DNA from 2 places in the Cellulosilyticum sp. genome. Region 1 is predicted to be linked to the other one. Evidence: riboswitches for the same ligand, from Rfam matches in the RefSeq annotation. Region 1 holds a riboswitch; the other holds the start of a gene.
What was found. A riboswitch is a leader RNA that binds a small molecule or an ion and turns the genes downstream of it on or off. The one in region 1 is predicted to bind tetrahydrofolate.
Positions count from the first base shown of each region.

Region 2: linked by a shared signal. The riboswitch ahead of AC1VAQ_RS12760 (folate family ECF transporter S component) and the one ahead of AC1VAQ_RS10860 (folate family ECF transporter S component) in region 1 are both predicted to bind tetrahydrofolate.

Region 1 is NZ_CEVXFV010000022.1:2,309-9,970, reverse strand. It holds gene AC1VAQ_RS10870 (magnesium transporter CorA family protein) at 1-2, opposite strand, end outside; gene AC1VAQ_RS10865 (bifunctional folylpolyglutamate synthase/dihydrofolate synthase) at 192-1,484, opposite strand; gene AC1VAQ_RS10860 (folate family ECF transporter S component) at 1,588-2,358, opposite strand; THF riboswitch at 2,459-2,555, opposite strand; gene AC1VAQ_RS10855 (methyl-accepting chemotaxis protein) at 2,731-4,200, opposite strand; gene AC1VAQ_RS10850 (hypothetical protein) at 4,360-4,935, opposite strand; gene AC1VAQ_RS10845 (DMT family transporter) at 5,021-5,917, opposite strand; gene AC1VAQ_RS10840 (DUF3021 family protein) at 6,024-6,449, opposite strand; gene AC1VAQ_RS10835 (LytTR family DNA-binding domain-containing protein) at 6,465-6,902, opposite strand; gene AC1VAQ_RS10830 (ABC transporter permease) at 6,911-7,662, opposite strand, start outside.
Region 2 is NZ_CEVXFV010000029.1:25,905-33,566, reverse strand. It holds gene tgt (tRNA guanosine(34) transglycosylase Tgt) at 1-836, opposite strand, end outside; gene aroC (chorismate synthase) at 1,084-2,178, shown strand; THF riboswitch at 2,519-2,619, shown strand; gene AC1VAQ_RS12760 (folate family ECF transporter S component) at 2,691-3,266, shown strand; gene AC1VAQ_RS12755 (hypothetical protein) at 3,479-3,808, opposite strand; gene AC1VAQ_RS12750 (hypothetical protein) at 3,888-4,493, opposite strand; gene fliB (flagellin lysine-N-methylase) at 4,547-5,719, opposite strand; gene AC1VAQ_RS12740 (hypothetical protein) at 5,781-5,987, opposite strand; gene AC1VAQ_RS12735 (hypothetical protein) at 6,124-6,945, shown strand; gene AC1VAQ_RS12730 (hypothetical protein) at 7,213-7,662, shown strand, end outside.

The DNA of each region.
Region 1 (7,662 bases):
ATTATTAATCACCCTACTTTATTTTGTCGCACTCTCATCTTAAATATAAGTCCAAACCCCAAACTTAATACAAAATCTTTCCACAAAAAAGGAACTAAAAAGGAGCGTAGCGACGGAGATGGAAAATGATTATTTAAACTTATCCATGCCACCCCACACCTCATTAGAAGGCTTGTCGCCTTGCGCAAAGCTTATCCTCTAAGCTCTCCTATCATATAAAGTGAGCCAAAACCAATAATTTGACTGTTTTCATGAAGCGCTGCAATTTCTAATGCTTTTTCTTTTGCCTCATGAATATTTCCTGTTTCATAAACTTCTTTACCATAGCTTTTTATTTTATTAGCTAAAGTTTCTGCATTCATTGCCCTTGGATTATGAGGTGTGGTTACTATTAAGGTCTCAAAACAAGGGGCAATAATTTCTAACATTTCATCTACTTCTTTATCCTTTAAAATCCCTACTATACCAATAGTGTAGCGTTTTTCTAATGCCGTAATTGTATCTCTTAATGCCATAATGCCATCTACATTATGCGCCCCATCAATAAAGAATAATGGCTTCTCACCTATTTTCTCAAAACGCCCCTCCCATTTCGTTTCATTCAGCGCCCTTCTTATTTGTGTTTTTCCTAACTGGACACCCTTTTCTTTTAGGACATTTAGTACCTCTAATGCAATCATGCAGTTATACACTTGATGGGCCCCAATAAGACCTAAATGATAACTTTCTCCTGCGATTTCAAAACATGTTCCGTCTTGTGTAATGCTGACTACCTTTGCAGCCTTGCAGTTTGCCTCAATGAGTTTTGCATTCTGCTGCTCACACACCTTTTGTAAGACTGTCATTACTTCTATATCTTGTGTACCTGTTACTACTAATCCGTTTTCTTTAATAATACCTGCTTTTTGAGTTGCAATACTTGTTAATGTATCGCCTAAGAAATCTTTATGATCAATCGAAATCTTAGTTATTACAGAAATTAAAGACTTCTTAATCACATTAGTACCATCTAACGCCCCTCCTAAGCCAACTTCTAGTACAACAAAGTCTACTTGCTTTTCATAGAAATACGTAAAGGCGACACCTACCATAATTTCAAAGTAAGACGGTTCATGTCCTTCAGCCTTTAAAACTTTTGCTGATTCTGTAACTTTTATGACACAAGCTAAAAAGTCCTCTTCATTAATATTTTCATTATTGATACGAATATTTTCTCTAGGTGTTACAAGATAAGGCGAATTAAAACACCCTACTTTATACCCATTTTCCTTAAGGGCATTGCTGATAAAAGCACTTGTTGAACCTTTTCCATTTGTGCCACCTATATGAATGATTTGCAATTTATCTTCAGGATTTCCTAGCCTTTCCATAAGTAAAGTAATATTCTCAAGGCCAAGACGAATACCTCCACCATTAAATACTTCTAAATATTCTAGTGCTAACTTTTCTTTCATTTTTCCTTTACCTTTCATTATTCTTTTCATTTAAAGAGGGTGTCACAATGTGGCACCCTGTTTTATATTTTCAAAGTAATTTATTAACTTTTCTTTTTCTTTACGTAGTCTCTATTTCTTAGCACAGCCTAACTTATGCAATATATCTGCTTTTTATACTTACTGGGAGTGCCTTTAAAATAATATATAAAAACATCACTTGAAGTGGAATATCTATAAGGGATTTAAATATACGTACCATTATAGATGCCATAACTGGAATATTGTACATTTGATTAAGCCATACTGGTGTACAAATAAGTTGTACCACAATGAAGTTGATAATTGTAATAAAGATAATCTTATCAATTGCATATAAGTGGTCACTCTCACTAAAGCGTTTTTGTACAAAAGCTGTTACCACGGCTAATGCTACAAGTATTATAACCATTAAAATACTTAATACAATATGAGTTGGCATCCCCATAACAGTTCCTAAGTTCTCGATTTCGTGAATACCAATAAAGTTAATATAAATAATTGCCCCTATTGCAGCCGCTATCCCTAAGCCTAGGTTAATTTTATTGAAAGATGCTGTAATCTGTCTTTTCTTAATCTGTGCAAAAATAACACCTGGAATTAAACCTACTAAAATGGAGTTAATCGTAAACCCTGGATGATAAGGTGCCCCATTACTTGTAAATAAGAATCCGATGATATCACTTAAAAAACCTGCAATAGCACCATATACACCACCAAATAAACTACCTGCTAAAAATACGGGAATACCTGATACAGAAAATCGTACAGACGGGAATCCAAATAGCGGAATATAAATCACCATACTACTTAGGACAATACTAATTGCAACAAGAAGGGCTGTTGCTGCCATAGGAAATAAGTTTGTTTTGTTACTTTTTTGCATAAAAATGCCTCCTTAAAAATTTTATAAGGAGCTGGTTTTCACAAGGAACAACGTTATTATAATAATATCGACCTACTGATATAGGCCTTTATAATAATATTGCAGTGAATGCAAGTATTGAACCGCAACCTTTAGGTTTTCGTCTATGTTCAACATTCCGTAACAATAGCACTTAACGCTCAATACTCTACCCTGCTCTGTACCTTTATTGTAGCACACTTAAGCTGCATAATCACCTATCTATATTATATAAATTTTCTTTAATTTTATACAAATTTACTGACATATATGTAAAAACCGCTAACAATCGACTGTTAGCGGTTTTTATTTACCTCATATCTAATTAATTGATTTATGTAAATGTGTTCTTAGTTAAATATATTTTTTCATTTCTGCTGCTAATTCTAGAAGTTCCTTCACATATGTACTTGCTGCTTCAGTTAACTCTACATTTGCAACTGCCATAGTTGCAACCTCCTGAGAACCTGCAGTAGTTTCTTCACTAATCGAAGAAATATCATTGATGTTTTCTACAATTTCTGTGTTTCTCTTTACAATAGTTTCCATATTTTCATCAATGATTTCTGTCTTTACATACATTGCTTTAATTGCTTCTATCATTTTATCAAACATAACTCTTGTTCTTTCAATAAGTTGTGCTTGTTCTTCAGCCACTTCACTGAGTTGCCCTACATTTTTTTCTACATCTTCAGTGCGTCTTTGTAAGTCTTTGATGATATTTGCAATATTAGCAGTAAACTCACTACTTTGAGATGCTAATTTCCCTACTTCTCCTGCTACTACAGCAAAGCCTTTACCTGCTTCTCCTGCTCTAGCACTCTCAATAGCTGCATTAAGTGATAATAAGTTCGTTTGTTCCGAAATGGCTGTAATAACTTCAACTATATCAGTAATCTGCATTGATTTTTCTTTAAAGTCTGCCATAACGACCTTCGTTTCGTTACTTATTGTATTGGTAACCTTCGCCTTTTGGCCTAATGTGCCTACAATCTTCATTCCCTCTCTAAAGTATTGTTCTGACTCTCCAAAGACCTCTTTTATCTCTCCGAATGACTGAGCTGTTACATTAATCTGATCATGTATGTTTCGTGTAATCTCTAATTGATTTTCTATGCTTTGTGCCGTTTCATTCGCACCCTCTGAAATCTGCCCGATTGCTATTGAAACATTTTCAGATGAGGCTGCTACTTGATCTACAATATCATGTACTTTTTCGCAATTAACATCTACTAATCTAGCAACTTGCAGTACGTCTGATATGAGTACCTCTTGCATTTCCTTCTCTTTTTCAATAGTTGCGAGCTTTATATCATTGTCTTCTTTAGCTAATTTAGCAACTGTCCATAACATTGCTGCAAAGCTTACACAAAGTATCCCATTAATTACTTCATTACCAATTAGTAAAGTAACATCAGCACCTGGCTGTACGAGCTTAATAAATAATATTATTAAGTCAATGCTACAAATCCCTATTAAAAGATATAATTCAACCTTTACATCATAATATAAAAAGAATATAAGCATAATGCCAAAAGCAAGTGGAAAAAGCTGCTGCCCTAATGAGCCTTTTGCAACACTTACATATAATATTAAATACGCTATCATCCCATAATATTTAAAACTTTCAAGTGCTGCATTACGCTTGAATATTAAAAGACAAATAATCATAGGTCCCATGTATAATAATATGCTTATAATAGCAGTCCCTGTATTTCGTAATGCTAAAAACTGTAGACCCACCAATAAACTTAAAAAGCTTCCTAATGCAATTCCTACTGAAACAATTAATTTATTTAATTTCATTAAGGTCTGTTCTCCCATATTCTACCCCCCTAGCTATAATTTTCTTAATTAATGACACTTTTACATAAATCCACTTTGAAATTTTACTTTTTTTACCATTTAGTGTCAAGTCAGACCTAATTAATCAACTAAAAAAAGTTATTACAGCTTTAATATTAGTGTAATAACTTCTTATCTTTATTTATTCAATTCTTTAAAAAATCCACCTACAATTTCAGCATCCTCTTTAAATTGCTTTAGCAACTGTTCGTAATCCTCTGCTTGAGGTAACAATGAAATTTCTATGCTTAATGCCGTTTTGTACATTCCCTTAAATACCTGTTCAGCACTTCGTATAGCTTCTAGAAATTTGTCACCAGGTAGTACCGTATATAAATGTTCTAGTTTTTCTAGGGTTGTTATGATACTATAGCTAAATGTTTGAATAAGTCCAGGGTCAATTTGTCTTGAAAGCTCTATATAAGAAAAAACACAGTTATATAACTCTACTAGCAATGGCTCCGGAATATGCTTAAACTCCACACGCATATATTCTTTTTTAGGCTTTCTAAATCGTCTCTTTACCTCAGGCTTTTCTACAATGTAGTAATTGTTGAAATTCATGAAATACTGTTCAAATTCCTTTTGTGTCATATTTAAATAAATCTTAAATCCTCTAAAGTAATAGATATTATCATTGAATCCATACCATGCATTTATGCGTTCACCTTTTCGTATCCCCTTATAGCTTTTAATACAAATTGCCTTAAACATAGTTCCTCCTAGAAATAATTATCATCTATTTAATGCTATCATATGTTTTAAATATACGACCTATCCACTATTGTCTTAAAATTTACTAAGCTTTTATCAAACTATTTAAAAGCATGCCTATAATAATAACAAGAAGCCCAATGATTCCTATCATAGAAGGGATGGCCCCACCTAAAATAAATATTTCTCCTAATACCGTAAAAAGGACTTCTCCTGCCTGAGTTGCCTCAACTATAGCTAAGTTATGCGCATTACTCTTTGTTAAGTCCGTTGCCTTAAAGAATAAAATAGTGGCAATAACTCCTGAGAATAAAGCGACTATGCTTGATTGCATCACCTGATTGCCACTTGGCATCCCACTTGTCATAAGTGCAACAAGTGATAAGGTAATCCAAACAGGCATACTACATAATGTCATTCCAAATACACGCTGCGTTGTAGTAAGTTCTCCATTACATACGCGCATCATTTTGCGATTTCCAAGAGGATATGCTGTGGCTGCAATTAAAATGAGTCCAATGCACACAATGGAACTTATCACATTCACTGAAGTTGCCTGTTCATACTGAATCATAGCTACACCAATTAAAATGACACAGCTATAAAGCAGACTTTTCACAGGCAATTTTTCTTTAAATAATGGTGTAAGTAATATACCCATAACAATCGTAATCTGCCAGCATCCGGCTACAAGCCATGATGGCCCAAATTTTGAAGACCATGTTAGCGGAATATAAAATAGTCCGAAACCTATACTGCTCCAAACAAACCACGCTAGAGGTGCTTGTTTAATCTTTTGAAGTACTTCTTTTACACCCTTTTGCTTTAAAACTACAATGTAAAGTAGTGGTAACATAAATATGTATCTTAAAGAAGCACTCCATAGCCAGCTTCCTCCTGATATGTTCATACTGCTATTAAGTATGAATGTAAATGCAAAAAATAAAGATGCTATGATGCCATAACCGATTGGTTTTTTCATGTTTTTCTGTCCTCACTTAATTGTCTTAATAAAATCGCAATCTGTCTGTTATCATAGCATATATAAATTTGTTGCTCAATATCTTATTATAAATCTTACTTCTAGTCTATTTTTCCTGGTTGTGATATATTTCTAATCTTCTATTCATCTCATCAGCTAATCTTTTAGACTTATAGATTGAAATCCCCCATACACTTATAAATACTAGTGCAATTAATATGAGCATTACGATAACCATTCCTAAATTATTCATATTAAACCATTCAAATATCAAGCCACATCCTAGCACAACTAGATTGATATACAGATAATAAATGATTGTTAAAATAGCTGTTAGTTTTTTAGAAAGTTCCTTATTAGGATAAACTAAACTTCCCAAAGTACATATCAATGAGCAGATTAAAATCTGCCATAATATATTGCTTGTAACTACTTCAAAGCTATAGAAAATTCCTATAAAAATGGTGGAAGCTATTACTATACCTGTTGTCACCCATGCAAATATTGCTGCTAATTCTTTAAGTCGTCTCACCTTTTCTGCTCCTTCCTAAAATCCTAATTTCTTCTTCAATACGCTTACATATTGCCTTGAAATAATGATGCGTTCCCCATTATAAAGAAGTGCTTCAAATCGGCCACTAAAAGCTGGCGTTAAACTCTTTATCTGCGCCAGATTAACAATAGAAGACTTAGACGCTCTAAAAAAATCAGTCCCCTCAAAGTCCTCTTCTATTTCATAAAGCTTTGCTTTGACTTCATACACTTCCTTTTCGGCATAAGCAAAGACCTTATGATCCACTGCTTCAAAATAATATATCTCTTTAGGGTCCAGCACTATAATTGCATCATTTTTAAAAGCCATTACTTTCTGGCTTCCCATTTTGATACCATAAATAAGTTTTAATACGGCCTCATCAATTGTCTTGCACCTTATGATAATCTCATCTTCTTCATCAGCTTTTGGATCTTCTATAATAATTTTCACGAATAGTTCTACTCCTCATACATCTTATACTTTCTAAATATTAAGACACTTATTATTATCGTTATTATACCACATCCTAATAAAAATGCTACTTGCCACCAAGCACCCACTTGATGATTCCCCATCTCTATTGTAATGCCCATAGCCTTCTTAACGCCTGCCACGACTTCCACAGGAAATCCTTCAAATGTTTTCTCTATAGCCTTTGCCGTACAAATTTCTCGCATCATTGTAGTGCCATGTAAAACTGGAAAACACTTAAGTACATTCTGTACCCCTTCAGGTAGCATACCCATAGGTAAATAAATAGCCCCCACAAAACCTATTAACGTCCCAATAATTGTATTAATCCCATTCCAGGCACTCATACTATGCACAAAAAGTGCTACAAGAAACATGCTACATGCTGCTACAAATACATTAAGTATAATAAGACTTATAACCTTGCAAACTTCTAGGGCACTTAAAAACTCACCACTTGTTAACCCAATATAAAGACCGCCAACACCCAAAGTTAAAATACACATTATCATGCCAACTAGCATAGCCGCTATGATATATCCGAGCATTACTTTGAACCTACTAACTGGTGCCACATAAAAGCTAGCTAATTTTCGCTCTTCTTCATCTTTTACCATAAAACCTAACATCATCAATGTCACCGTAACCGCATTGACAACTAATATGCCAGCAAGTGTCCACATTTCCACCAAATAAACGGCATTTGCCCGATCTGCTACGGTATCTCTTATCCCACCAT
Region 2 (7,662 bases), on a different contig from region 1:
CCATTTCTAGCTGGTAATACGCAGTCGAAGAAGTCTATTCCACGTTCTACTGCTTCTAAGATATTTTCTGGTGTCCCTACACCCATAAGGTAAGTCGGTTTATTTTGTGGAAGATATGGTACTACATGTTCAAGCACATTGTACATTTCTTCATGTGATTCACCTACTGCAAGTCCACCTACAGCATAGCCTGGAAGATCGAACTCACGAATCACTTTTGCATGCTCAATACGAATATCTGGAAGTACGCCCCCTTGGTTAATACCAAAAAGCATTTGCTGTTTATTGACTGTATCTTCAAGACTGTTTAGGCGGTCCATTTCTACCATACAACGTTTAAGCCATCTTGTCGTACGTTCTACAGATGGAATAATGTAGTTACGATCTGCAAGCGCTGGTGGGCATTCATCAAATGCCATAGCAATCGTTGAACCAATGTTAGATTGTATTTGCATACTTTCTTCTGGTCCCATGAAAATCTTTCTACCATCTATATGTGAAGAAAAGTATACACCTTCTTCTTTAATCTTACGCATTGCTGCAAGGGAAAATACTTGAAATCCGCCTGAATCTGTGAGGATTGGGCGATCGCATACCATGAACTTATGAAGTCCACCTAATTCTTTGATTAGTTTATCCCCTGGTCTTAAATGTAAATGATAAGTGTTTGATAAAACAACTTGTGTGCCAATTCTTTCTAAGTCTTCTGTAGAAAGTGCCCCTTTAATTGCTGCTACTGTAGCAACATTCATAAAAACAGGCGTTTCAATCACACCATGTGGTGTATGAAAGCGTCCTCTTTTTGCACGGCCTTCTACCTTTAGTAATTCATACATCTAGTATCTCCAATCTTTTTATACTCTAAAATATAGTGTACAAGAAATTACCTATTTTTTCAACAATTGCCCCTTTATTTTTAACATTTTTCTAATACCTACTAACAGTACTTACTAACATCTATGTTATTATAATACTTTTATTATGAACATTTATTATTATTATAAACACTTCTCATTGAAGATTTATAGGGGATTGTGTTAAAATTATCTTTATTTACTATTATTTTAAGAAAGGAGCATTTATATGTCTGGTTCAATTTTCGGTAAAATATTTCGAGTTTCTACCTTTGGTGAATCCCATGGCTCTGCCTTAGGAGTTACCATTGACGGTTGCCCCTCTAATATACCGATTTCATTAGAAGATATTATGAAGAATATGGATAGGAGAAAGCCTGGCAATGGGCAAATTGGGACAACGCGCAAAGAAGATGACCTTGTTGAAATACTCTCTGGCACTTTTGAAGGCGTTACGACTGGTACGCCTATTGCTCTCCTTATTCGCAATACCAATCAAAAATCTCATGATTATAGCAATATAAAAGATGTTTACCGTCCTTCCCATGCAGATTATACATTTGATCAAAAATATGGCATTAGAGATTATCGTGGAGGTGGCCGTTCTTCTGGCCGTGAGACAGCTGCTAGAGTAGCTGCTGGCGCTGTAGCTAAGCGCTTCCTTGCAGAACTTGGTATTTCTGTTACGGCTTACACCCGCTCTATAGGCCCTATTGAAGTAAGCGAGGATGATTTCAACCTTCTAGAGGCTAGAGAAAATCCTGTAAACATGCCAAGCAATAAAACAGCAGAAAAAGCTCTTGATTTCATTGCACAAATGCGTAGTCAAAAAGATTCCGTTGGTGGTAGTGTAGAATGTATCATTAGCGGCGTTCCTGCTGGCATCGGTGAAACAGTCTTTGACAAACTTGATGCCTCCCTAGCTTATGCAATCATGGGAATCGGTGGTGTCAAAGCTTTCGAAGTTGGTAGTGGCATAGAAGCCTCTAAGCTTTTAGGTTCACAGTATAACGATGCCTTTTGCATCAAAGATGGCAAAGTAAGTAAAACAACCAATCATTCTGGCGGCATCTTAGGCGGCATGTCCGATGGTAGTGACATTTTCTTTAAAGCGCACTTTAAACCAACGCCTTCTATTGCTCAAATGCAGCACACCATCACTAAAAATTTAGAAGAAACAACTATTGAAATCACAGGACGCCATGATCCTGTCATCGTGCCTCGTGCCGTAGTTGTCGTAGAATCTATGGCAGCTATTGCCCTTGCAGATCTTATTCTCTGCAACCTTGGGTCAAATATGAATAATATCTTAAAGTTAACTTAAACTTATTGATGCTAAAGGAGTGTTATGAAATATTCATCTTATTTCATAACACTCCTTTAAAATTAATCTGCATGAAAATGATTAAACAGCCAGCACTTATACCCTAAAAAAATTAATGGTGAAGAATATATGTTCCTTCAGTGGAAATCAGGACTATATATTCAGCATACTAGAAACACCTTATTATTATATACTCCAAAAAGTTTATGGATAATATGCAATAAATTCTGCCTTATTATCAATTAATTATTTTAAAATAAACAAAATTATTCATTTTTAATTAATTTTTATAATTTTATGGTTTATTTTAATCATTTATCTGCTATAATAAACTGGCATACGCAGAGTAGGTGAATTTACGTTAAGTGTCCATTAGACGGGGAGTTGCTAACGGAACGAAAAGTTTTTAAGCTTGCGATTTATTCACCGCATCCCGCTGTTACATCTTCAAGAATTGGTAGTAGTTACCTATAGATCTTGTACAGCAAATTTTAGACAAGGAGGTATCTGCTATGAACAATAAATTATTTTCAAATCTTAAAGATTCTTTTGTAGGCTCTTATAAAGAACTTACAAACACCCGCTCTTTAACGGGTCTTTCTATGCTCATCGCTTTAAGCGTTGTAGTTTCTTATGTCACTAGTTTTCAAATCACCCCAACACTTAAAATCGGTATTGGTTTCCTAGTCACAGCTCTTATGGGCATGTTCTATGGTCCAGTTGCTGCCGGTATTGGAAATGGTCTTGCCAACCTCATTAAATTCTTCTTGAAACCAACAGGTCCGTTTTTCCTAGGCTACACCGTCACAGCTATTTTAGGTGGTATAATTTATGGTCTCTTCTTCTACAAAGGCAAATGCAACATCTGGCGTACTATCTCTGCTAAAACCTGTATTAACATTTTCCTTAACGTTTGCCTAAATACTTACTGGGGCGCCCTTCTCTACGGTGATGCCATCAGTGCCATCATAGGACCACGTTTCATTAAGAATATTTCATTACTTCCATTTGAAATTATCTTACTCTACATCGTCCTCATGGCTACCAAAACACTTTTATCAAAAACAAAACTACGCATCGCACACTAATGGTACATGATCTTTACTGACCATTATCCTCATATAGATTTCACATTTATAAATTTTAGTCATTCATAGTTTTGAGCCATGTAAAATCATTGGGAGAAACCTATTTACCTACATGCATATTTCAAGGTTTTAGTTGGTTTCTCTATACTTGTAACTGTTATCTTAAATATTCTTGCATTAAAAAAGACGTACCAAAATTAGGAACGTCTTTTTTAATGTAATGAAACAACTACCAGCTCTAGTCTATTATTGACTCTAAATGGGAAAGTACTATTGCCAATGCCTCTACTTACTATCATAGCTGTTTCATTTTCTACAAACTTACCACTTGTATATTTAGGTAATAAGCCTTGATTTGGTGCAACAAGTCCTCCAATTAAAGGCAGCCTTATCTGCCCGCCATGTGCATGTCCCGTAAGCACTAAGTCCATCTCCTCTTTCACATAGGTTTCAAATAGTTCAGGTCGATGTGCTAATAATATATTAAAAGTACTTTTATCATATTCCAACGCACTCAATTCTGCCGTTCCTTTAATATTCAAGCTTAAACTATCACAAATTGCGGAGAGTGCAGCTAGTCACTAGTGGATGCCCCTGCGGACCTTTCCACCTATCTCACTATTATCTCTTTATCTTAATAATTTTATAACGATGCTCTTCTTCCACAACTTTAATTCTAAATGCTTTACGAATCCCTTCCATACTTCTTATTTGATTAATAAGTCTTACATTCTGAGTATCAACGATACGTTCAATCATAGGATAGATATCCTTTTTCTCACTATCTGTAAGTCTTGATTTGAAACAGTAAGTATTGATTGTTTTTAAAGTATCTAAAATCTGTTGTTCTCTAATTTTAGTTTGGTCTGCAAGTACCCATGTGTATTCTTTTGTTTTAACACTACTCTCATAAGTTTGTTTGAAGAAAGTGATAAAAGCATTATCTTTTGTAGCACTTACTTTTGCAAACTTACCAAGTTTAAGTTTGAGTTCATTTTTGAGGTAAACAATTGTATTAGCTTTAACTGTTTCACTCATTGCCATAATGTTATTTTCGATGAATTCATATACTTCTTTAATCTGCTCTTCATCTAATGCACCACTTTTACTAAGTTCACGCATTTTATCCATGTATTCTAAAATATTCTTTTTTGTATTAAGTGTTTTCCCTTCGCCTACTTTTTCAAAGATTTCTTCTGCTGTACAGCCTTGTAATTGTTGTTCCATATTAACTCCTTTTTAGCACTGCTTTAAATGTTAGTGCTTTGTATTTTTATCATTTACTGCTTAGATGCTTTTTCAAGCTTAAGTAACTTATACATATAAATTTCATTGTGGTCAAAAACTTTTGAAAACGCCTGAATAAATGCCACCACTTCATGTGCATCTATTTTTTCTTTGACATTTCCCATAGCAATTAAATGGGTAAAAATAAGATGCTTATAAATTTCAAGCTTTGTTAAGCTTTCTAATACATTTTCACCATCTAATGGTACTAGGCGCTCAAATATATAGTTTGCAAAATAATTTTCTAAAATATAGCCATGTGTCTTCATAAAAGGCTCCAAATAATTTTTTTCTCCTTTTTCAAGACACACTTTAGCAGCCCTTAAGTCATCTTTTTCTACTAAATTTAAACCTTCAAGCAAGTCATTATAGCTATTTTCATAAAAGGTTGAAGGCCATTTCTTCTCGCAACGTAAAACTTTTAGCTTCATGACAAGCGCTAGTGCTTTGTTTTTCCATTTATCTTTAAAAGGATGATTTAAAGAAGCTGGTAGCTTATCTAAGTCCTTATATGCTACTAAAAGGTTTTGTATTTCTTTTACACTTTGTTTACGGCTTACACTATCTAACTTAAGCAGAAAGTCTTCAACATCACTAAATCGCTCAAAGAAGCACTTATTTCTATTCTGAATAAGCCCCATTAATATACTACGAATCTCTAATAAATAGTCTTGCCATTTTTGAGGTTTCTTTTCGTTTATAGGCAGTTTTCCACTTACTTTATAATGATTGGGTGCTTCTACTCCTTCAAGCTTAAAGCCCGCTTCATTTAATAAAATCATTCTTGCTGCTTCTGGACAAGAAAGGGCAATAGAATATTCCACATGCTCGCCTACCTCATTAAAAGTACGCGGAAACAATGTACATGTTTCACTTAAGTAACTTTCACCTAGCTGGGTGAAAATATCACACCAGCCTTCTTTTGATAAAAAGGCACAACGATTGTTTTTGAGTTTAATCTTAGCTGCATGTTCCACAGATGCACCCTTTGCAACTAATTCTTTATCAAAGCGTTTTTTCATCACTGGATCTTTGACTTTTTTATACTTTTTAAAAGTTGCCTCATCAATGCCAATGTACCACCCTGCACAACACGTATCCTCACAAGCTGCACCTATACATTTAAAGTCCTTTATTTGGCCTGGCCCTATCACTTTACCTTTCATAAAACTTTCTCCTCCTAAGAAAAGGGGCTGTAATAGCCCCTTATATAAACCTAAATGCTTTTTATAAACCTTGGTAAGATTCTTTAGTTGCTTCTAATTCTTCATAGTCAAATTTCTTTGCAAGGTAACTTACTTGGTCGACACGTCTTAGAGATTTACTAAGCTGCTCTTCAAATCTCTCAATTTCCCTTGTTTCATCCGTCGGGATACGGCTTAATCTTCTACGGATACTTAAAATATCTTTAATTAATGTTTCTTTACTGCTCATTATTTATCTCCTTGTACTGTTGGTATTAAGATTTTATCATAAACCATCTATAATTTATACGCTAATGTGTTAAACTTTTGATATATTGTAACAATACTATTGATGATTATATTTCGTATCATAAGGGGGCTTTATCTTGTCCTTAAAAAAATATAGCTTATTAATCATTGTTTTTTGCCTTACAGCTTCTTTTTATATCACGGTGCATAATGCATTTTATACCCCTAGCGTGAATGCCATAGATCTTTCTCCTATTCTTACAAAGAGCACGCTTACAGATGAAGATTATGCCCTTATTTATACGCAAACTGGCATTGCAAAGCCCCTTACACAGGAACTTCAAACCATGCCTCATTTTACAGAAAAAATGCTAAAATTTCAAGCTAACTATCTCAAGAAGAAAAAAGTACGTTGGCTATATATATTTCCTGTCACCTTCGAAGAACGACTCATTGACCAAAATGGCTTAGATACAATCGGTTTTGAACTTGGTCCTTATCACAATGGCTATATTCTATTTACTAAGGCGGCTCATTCTGCCTTCTGGCATCATGGCCACTGTGGCCTTGTCGTTGATGAAGCCCATGGCAAAACATTAGAAGCTATTCATATGGGCTCTGGCTGTGCACTTCAAAACATTAGCAAATGGCAGTATTATCCTACATTTAAGATGATGCGTTTAAAAAATACCTCCTTAGAACAATTAAATCGCATCTCTCATACGGCCTATGCAAACCTTCAAAGTGCTACCTATCATTTATTAGCTCAAAAAGATTCAGATTCCTCACTGATTCCTACAAAAACACAATGTGCACTTTTAATATGGCAAGCTTTTTATCAGTTTGGCTATGATTTAGATGCACAAGATGGTCTTTTTGTCACCCCTAAAAGTTTGGCTAGTAGCCCTCTTTTAGAAGTACTACAAATTTATGGTTTTAATCCAGAAAAGGTTTGGTAATCTATGCAGTTATTACACACTAAAAAACATTTTCTTCTCTTTATTGGTATCCTATCCATACTTGTACTTACACGGGGATTTCTTTTTTGTAATCCCCATACGACGCCACTGCTTACGCCACTTATTAATCTACTTACACCTAAGCAAATGGAGCTTCTTGATATAAACCTCTACTATAGTGATCAAAATTATGTACGCTGCTATGCTTTAAAGAATGATCATCTTACCCTGGTTCCCACAAGATTCGCCAGTTATACAGAGGGTTTTATGCCACGCAAGCAACAACAGTCCATTTTACAAACAATTAATACCCAGATAACGCCTCATATCCCTTTAAATTATTTTTATAATTATTATAAGGATGCAGATTACGAGATTATAGCGCCTATAGGCAACTTATCTCAGATTTACTTTATTGATCAAGCTACGCATACAGTAAGATTTCCAAAGGACACTATTCTACCACTTGAAAAGTTTTATCTTAATCATGTTGTACGAAAAAACACTGTCTATTATTTATTAGGGGATATTGTAGGAGAATATATGGGGATATGCTATATAGTAGATGCTGCAAGTCTTCAGGTAATAGATTCTATTCAATTTCAGACATCTCCTCTTACCATTTATAAGGAACAGTCAAGTTTAAATGCTGAAGGGCACATCTTTTTTACGACTCAAGAAGGCGTCATACACATTGATATGACACATACTTCCAAA